Regions from separate parts of the Shewanella sp. Shew256 genome, predicted to be linked through region 2. Evidence: riboswitches for the same ligand, from Rfam matches in the RefSeq annotation. Region 2 holds a riboswitch; the other holds the start of a gene.
The links. Region 2 has a riboswitch for cyclic di-GMP ahead of gbpA (N-acetylglucosamine-binding protein GbpA). Riboswitches for the same ligand answer to the same signal wherever they lie in the genome.

Region 1: another riboswitch for cyclic di-GMP. It lies ahead of B5P39_RS03850 (glycosyl hydrolase family 18 protein); the one in region 2 lies ahead of gbpA (N-acetylglucosamine-binding protein GbpA).

The regions. Positions count from the first base shown of each region.
Region 1 is NZ_NAJR01000002.1:217,664-221,690, forward strand. It holds gene B5P39_RS03845 (ROK family protein) at 1-604, shown strand, start outside; cyclic di-GMP riboswitch class I at 1,097-1,185, shown strand; gene B5P39_RS03850 (glycosyl hydrolase family 18 protein) at 1,294-3,900, shown strand; gene B5P39_RS03855 (FKBP-type peptidyl-prolyl cis-trans isomerase) at 3,971-4,027, opposite strand, start outside.
Region 2 is NZ_NAJR01000003.1:300,978-305,004, forward strand. It holds gene gbpA (N-acetylglucosamine-binding protein GbpA) at 261-1,679, opposite strand; cyclic di-GMP riboswitch class I at 1,862-1,957, opposite strand; gene B5P39_RS07050 (TMEM165/GDT1 family protein) at 2,358-2,912, shown strand; gene katB (catalase KatB) at 2,983-4,027, opposite strand, start outside.

The sequences.
Region 1 (4,027 bases), on a different contig from region 2:
ACTCGTGCAACAGAATCGTTTGGTGTCCTGTAAATCTTTGCCCGGTCTCAATGGGCTAAGCTTTGAAACCTTGAAAACCCAAGGCGAACTTAAGTTTATCTGCAATGATATCGACGCTGGTATGCAGGCAACCTGTGATGAGAAATATGCCTGTGAGTTGTTAGTCATGTGCGGCACTGGGATTGGCATGTCGATCGCATTGAGCGGCAAGGCTTTTACGGGAGCCACGGGAGTCGCGGGGGAGCTTGGACATTGCCGGGTGATGACGGAGGCGGGGGAGTTTAGTCTTGAGCAGCTCGCCAGCGGCGATTCTATCCGCAGCCGTAAGATTGCTACCGCCGATGATTTATATCTCGCTGGTACTTATCTGGGGATGGGGCTCGCGTGGGCGGTCAATTTGTTTAATCCTAATCGGATCTGGTTAGCGGGCGGCATGATGAACAGCGCGCCGTACTATAAGGGTTGTCTCGATAGTTTAAGACGCATGGCCCTCAGTGCACCGTTAGCCGAAATGAAGATTAATCGTGTCGATGATATGGAAACCTTAGTGTGCCGTGGCTTATCGGTGATCTTGGGAAGGGATTACTCGAAGGACGCCGCCTAACGGCATTCGATTGAGGTGCGAATGGGCCAAGATTGAGGCGTGATAGGTTCGTTCAGGCTATCAATCTTGGCTTGCTGACGCTGATATTGATTCGAACATTGACTCAGATATTGATTTCGTTTGGGTCGAGAACAACAGCATGCGGCCATCGGATTTGTGTGTTTGCAGTGCACTCTGCAAATCACCTTGTTCGATGACCGCATTTTTGTTTGCACGAGTTATCGAGCGGCGTCTTGCATAACCTCTTTCTTAAGACTTTCGATTTATTTTTATTGTCTCTCCTATTGGCAACGCGAGTCGATGATACGACTCTATGGTTTAAGCAATCCTTTTAAATACAATTCACTGCTTATTTTTTGAACTCAATAGTTCTACCTTTCTTTAAAGCCAATCCTGCGTTGATAATCGGTACAACGGCCTGTTTGTTAATATTTAGTTGCAATTTAACGCTATCGCGGCATATGCTAATTAACGTAATGACAACGTTGTCATTAGTGTAAAAGGCAAACCAATCGAAAGATTGGGACGCAAAGCCTCCGGTCTAAGGGTTCGTTTGTACCTATGATAGCGGGGATACCACAGGTTGTTTCTTCATGCTGCCGTTGTACGCACATGGTTTTAAGAGTGTTGTTTCCTGTCTACGCTTTGTTTGCCTTATTGATGCATAACTTACTCAATAGGGAAATCTCATGTTTAAGACTCAAATCTCCACCTCGGCGATGCTGGTGGCCTCGGTGCTGGCCTGCGCTGCCAGTTTTCAAGCCTTTGCAGCGCTCCCCGGTAAACCGACGTTAGGTTGGGGGGAAACCAAGTTTGCCATTATCGAGGTGAATCAAGCTGCCTCAGCCTATAACCAATTAGTGACGGTTAAAGATGCTGCCGATGTGTCCGTGACGTGGAACTTATATAACGGCGACATCGGTAATAAGGCGCAGGTATTACTCGATGGAAATGTGGCATGGGAAGGTCCATCGAGTGCGGCGGGGACGGCCAATTTCAAGGTCAATAAGGGCGGGCGCTACCAAATGCGCGTGCAGCTTTGTAATAACGAAGGTTGCAGTGCCAGTGATGCGAGGGAAATTTTAGTCGCCGATACCGATGGCAGCCATTTACTGCCACTTAATGCGCCTTTGAAGGAAAACAATCGTCCCTATGCGAATAAATCCGGCAAAGTGGTGGGAAGTTACTTTGTGGAGTGGGGTGTTTATGGACGTAAATTCCCCGTCGATAAGATCCCTGCACAAAACTTAACCCATATTTTATATGGCTTTACCCCGATTTGTGGTGGCAATGGTATCAACGACAGCTTAAAGGAAATCGAAGGTAGCTTTGAGGCATTGCAGCGCGCCTGTGCTGGCCGTGCCGATTTTAAAGTGGCGATTCACGACCCTTGGGCGGCGGTGCAAATGCCGCAGGCGGGGGTGAGTGAGTATTCCGATCCCTACAAAGGCAACTTCGGTCAATTGATGGCGTTAAAACAAGCCTATCCCGATCTGAAGATCCTCCCCTCCGTTGGTGGCTGGACACTCTCCGATCCCTTCTACTTTTTAGGGGATAAAACCAAGCGCGACACCTTTGTGGCCTCAGTGAAGGAGTTTTTACAAACTTGGAAGTTCTTCGATGGTGTCGATATCGACTGGGAATTCCCTGGCGGCAGTGGTGCTAACCCAAGCTTAGGGAATGCCAACGACGGCCAAACCTATGTCACCCTGATGCGTGAACTGCGGGCGATGCTCGATGAGCTCAGCGCCGAAACCGGACGCAGCTATGAGTTGACCTCGGCCATCAGTGCGGGCGGCGATAAGATTGCTAAGGTCGATTATCAGGCGGCGCAGCAATATATGGATTACATCTTCCTGATGAGTTACGACTTTAATGGTGGCTGGACCAATACTGAGCTTGGACATCAAACCAATCTCTATGAGGCGAGCTGGGATCCTAATACCCGTTACACCACGGACAAAGGCGTAAAAGCGTTGCTCTCTCAAGGGGTGACGCCGGGTAAGATTGTGGTCGGCGCCGCTATGTACGGCCGCGGCTGGACTGGGGTGAATGGTTATAGCGGTAACAATCCTTTCACGGGCACCGCCACGGGCAAAGTGAAGGGCACTTGGGAAGCGGGCGTGGTGGATTATCGCCAGATTGCTAAGGATTATATGGGTGCAGGTTGGAGCTATGCCTATGATGAAACCGCCGAAGCGCCATCGGTCTTTAATGCATCGACGGGCGATTTAATTACCTTCGACGATGCACGCTCTGTTAAAGCCAAGGGCCAATACGTGCTGGCCAATCAGCTCGGTGGTTTGTTCGCCTGGGAAATTGATGCCGATAATGGCGACATACTCAATGCCATGCACGAAGGTTTAGGTCATGGTGAGGGCACCACGCCACCAGCGAATAAAGCGCCGATTGCCAACGCGGGAGCGGATATCACGGTAACGGGCACTGCGGATGTCACGTTAAATGGCAGTGCGTCGCGGGATCCTGAAAACGGCGCCTTGAGTTATCAATGGAGCCAAGTCTCGGGCCCAAGCTTAAGTATGAGTAATGCGGATATGGCCAATGCTGTGGTGCAACTGAGTGAGGCGGCCTCGGATGTGGTGTATGTGTTTAGCCTGCAAGTCACAGATCCCGAAGGATTATCTTCAACCGACACTGTGACTCTCACCCATAAGGCCGAGACGGCAAACCAAGCGCCTGTGGTGACTGTGCCAGCGAGTGTAACGGTTGAAGCGGGGCAATCGGTGAGCATTAACGCGACGGCAACCGACGCCGATGGCGACAGCCTCACCTACGCATGGACAGTGCCCAGCGGCGTGGCGGCGAGTGGACAAAACACTGCCACACTGTTGGTGACGGCGCCAGCTGTTACTCAATCGACCCAATACAGTTTGAGCGTATTGGTTTCCGATGGTGCCTTAGATGCCAGTGCAGCCTTAACCTTAACCGTGACGCCCAAGGCGACGGGCGGTCAATGTGACGCAACTGACCCCAATGCGGCCAACTATCCCGCCTGGAATGCGACAAGCATTTACAACACGGGTGATACCGTGAGTTATAACCAACTGGTTTGGAAGGCGAAATACTGGACTCAAGGTAACACACCTTCAAGAACCGCCGATCAATGGCAATTGTTGAGTCAGGTCGAGTTAGGTTGGGATGCGGGCGTCGCCTACAACGGCGGAGCAACCACCAGCTATAACGGTCGTCAGTGGCAAGCCAAATACTGGACTAAGGGAGATGTCCCCGGTGTCGCTGCGGTATGGACGGATATCGGCGCGGCGTCTTGCCCTTAGTCGATAGGGATTAAATACATTAAAAAAGCCCTGCAATGCAGGGTTTTTTATTAAGGATTACAGCGTCAGATTAATTAATCTTTAGCAGCTCAACATCAAAAATCAGTACCGAACCGCCGCCAATTTT
Region 2 (4,027 bases):
ATAGCTAGGGACATTAACAGAGCCTATCCCAGCGGGCAAGCCAGTTATAGACAAAGATGACGCCGCTTTAGCTATCCGAAGAGGAAATGTGAGTAAAAGATAAAAAATCGAGGCGGATCTGTTATCAAAACAATAAACCCTGCAACACCTGTGGCATTGCAGGGGTTATCTATTGGCTTTGCGATTCGCTCACGGGGATACGGGATTGCGCTAACGCCGAGTAACGCGGCTCACAATCCCCTCATTCCCCTGCTAACGGGTTACAGCTCAGTCCAGGCCATAGCCCAAGAGCCGCCGACACCCGGTTCAAACCCAGTTGCCGTTGGCGACCATTGCATGCAATAACCACTGTAAGGCCAAGGTTTACATTGATAGACCTTGCCTGTTTTAGGTTGCAGCACTTTAGTACCCGCCACATAGTTTTTAATGCCCTCGGGGAAAACAAAGTCGGCATCCGGGGCTGTGGCTTGATCCTTTAAGAACAGATCGAAGTTTTGCTGGATAACTTCACCTTGCTTAGGCTCGCCCTTCACCTGTAAGTGATAATGGCCCGCCTTTGGCGCAACAACATCCAGCGCTAGACTCGCGCTAGTATTATTGACCGCTTGCGTGACATACCCTGCTGCAGTGCCATCGTGGCTAAACAGGTAAGCCGAGACCTGCATATCCGCATTGGTGCTAACATCGAAACTGACCTGAGCGGCACCATCGACAATGGTGTAATCATCGGCGAGTGACGTGACATCAAGCTGATTGCCCGGCGCAGGCGCAATATCAAAGCTCACTTCCACTCGCTCTAGACCCGAATTTGGCGCGGCATAAATCTCATTTTTACCATAAACGGGCGAGATCACCCCAGAGGCATTCTTCTGCCCCGCCTTAAGTTGTGGCTGCTGGGCATTAATCGCGCTGGCTAACAGGAATGGCCAATTTTGCTTGGCTCCTTGGGTGGCATCGGCAATGGTTATCTGGGTTTGCTTGGCTGTTTGCTCACCGTTGGCGTCAAACACCCGCGTCATCACCTTATCACCCGCCTTAAGATCGAGTGACGGATTAATATCACCAATATTGGTCCACTCGCCCGGCACCACGGAGCCAGAGCTAAAGTTCACATCGATGGCATTGTAGAAGCTGTTAGTGGTGTCCCCCACTTCCCACACGGCCAAAATCACGTGATAACCGGTTCTGCCTTCAGGCACATAACAGTTATGTGTCACTAACTTAGGCGGCTGCACCATGCCACCATCGACCACACAGAAGGGCGCTAAGTCAAAACTTGCACGGCTCAACGCTTGATTTTGATCCCACCCTTGGCGAGTTAAATAGTAACGCCAATTGCGGGTCACATGGTTAGCGGTGAACTGCCAAGAAAAGTCATTCCAACCCGACTTGATATCACGCTTAGACCAACGACTTGGGCTCTGTTCATCCAAGGGAGAAAACGCCCCGTTGGCGGCGCTGGCAATTTTACCGTCGGCAGGGCCTGACTCAGGAAAACCTGATGGACCTTCAACACTTTGCGGTTCCCACTGAACGGCGCCGCAGTTTAAATTGCTGCCGGTTTTACAGGCGTACGAGCGTGACTCAGGTGATACGACATAACCGTGGGCCGACGCCGTTTGGCTGACGAGGGCACTCGTGGCGCTTAAAGCTAAGGCAATTAGGCTTAAGCGAGCCAGTTGCGGACGTTTGAGTTTAGCGTTTGTGATTGGTGAAAAAGCAGTTTGATGTTCCACTTTAATGTACTCCGTAGGGTGCCTTTCTCGATGAGATTGGCATAGGTATAAAAGTGGTATTTAGGCAAAACAGCATTAAGCAAAGCCGTTTATTTTTCAAAGAATTGAAAGCATTAAATCAATTCAGAGGCAACCCCGCTATCTTAGTTACAACATCCCTTTACAACCTTAGACCGGAGGCTTTGCGTCCTAATTTTTCAATTAGTTTGCCAAATACGGTGGTTCTCCATTCAAGTTAACAATATGTAACTTAAATTGAGACAGGGCTAACCTAACAACAAAAGACAACGCTGTCAAAAATTAAAATGTTACAATTCAATGTATTACAAAACGTCGAGCGGTATTTTATTGGCGTCTGTCAGATTATTTGCCCTCTGACTTGATGAGTTTAATCTTGAAACCATGTTTCACTTGGGTATAATGCCCTCCTCGCTTCGGGGGAGTAGCTAACTGGATTTCGAGCCATCGATATTCAGGGTGAACATCAACATACTTGGCCGCATGCCATGGTGTTCACAGCAAATCATCGATTTGTCCTGCAAGACCTGAGCACAGTAACCGCACCTAGGGGTGGACGGTCTATTGTGCTTATGTCAAAAACCACCCCTAAAAGGATCACACTTGGAAGCGTTACTCGCCTCAACCTTTACGGTTGCCATCGCCGAGATTGGCGATAAAACTCAACTGCTTGCCCTATTGCTCGCTGCAAGATTTAAAAATAAAACCGCGATTATTTTGGGTATTTTACTCTCAACCCTATTTAACCATTTTGCCGCCGCTTGGCTTGGCCAATGGGCGATTAACTGGGTAAGCCCAGATGTAGCACGCTACTTGGTTGCCGCTTCCTTCTTTGCGATTGCGCTATGGGTGTTAATCCCCGATAAAGTGGACGCCGAAGAAAGCCGTTTCTATAAGATGGGGCCTTTTATCGCGACCTTTATTCTGTTCTTTATTGCCGAGATGGGCGACAAAACCCAGATCGCGACTGTCGTATTAGCCGCTAAATACGATGCCTTAGCCATGGTGGTTGCAGGTACCACTTTGGGTATGTTGCTGGCGAACGTCCCAGTGGTGATTGCAGGGCATTTTAGTGCCGAAAAACTACCGATGAAGTGGATCCATAGAGGTTGTGCGATTTTATTCGCCCTATTAGGTGTCGCAACGCTAGTGCTTTAACTAATTGATTAAAATTAAGTAAACAAAAAGGCCAGTGATAACACTGGCCTTTTTTATGGGTTGATTAAGCTTATAACCCGAGTGCAGTTTGGATCCGTTGACCGTAATCCGCATCGGCCTTGTGGAAGTGTGCCAGCATACGTTGCTGTACATCCAAACTCGCCTGACGCAGTGAGCCAGAAATCGTTTCCACTAAGCGCACTTTCTCTGCTTCGCTGAAGATACGATACAGGTTACCCGCTTGCGTGTAATCATCCTGATTGTAACGGCTGTAACGCGCCGCTTCGCCATCTAAACGCAATGGTGGCTCGGCAAAGTTAGCCGGTTCAACTAAAGCCCCCGCAGTGCTGTTTGGACCATAGTTAGCCGCGGCATCACCACCAGTTTGGCTACCATGGTATGGGCATTGCGTTCCCGCCATGGCCCCCGCACGTTGGTGATGATTCGCTTTAGTCGCATGTGGGCAGTTTACTGGTAACTGGTTGTAGTTCGCCCCAATACGGTAACGCTGCGCATCGGCATAGGCGAATAAACGTGCCTGTAACATCTTATCGGGCGATGCGCCTACACCTGGTACTAAGTTGCTCGGTGCTAATGCCACTTGCTCGACTTCGGCAAAGTAGTTTTGCGGTAAACGATTCAGCTCTAACACACCAATCTCAATTAACGGGTAATCGCCATGTGGCCACACCTTAGTTAAATCGAATGGGTTGATATGGTAAGTGTTGGCGTCGCTCTCAGGCATAATCTGTACGTTCACAGTCCAACGAGGGAAGTTACCGTCAGTCACTGCTACCACCATATCGCGCTGGGATGAGTCAGGGTCGATACCCTTTAACTTATCGGCTTGCTCATTGGTTAAGTTCACCACGCCTTGCTGCGATTTGAAGTGGAACTTCACCCAGAAACGCTCACCTTTAGCATTCCAGAACGAGAAAGTATGCGAACCATAACCATGCATTTGGCGGTAGTTTGCCGGAATACCACGGTCAGACATCAGAATCGTCACTTGGTGCATGGCTTCAGGGTTTAATGACCAGAAGTCCCACATAGCTTGTGGATCTTTCAAATTAGTCAATGGGTTACGCTTTTGGGTATGGATAAAGTCTGGAAAC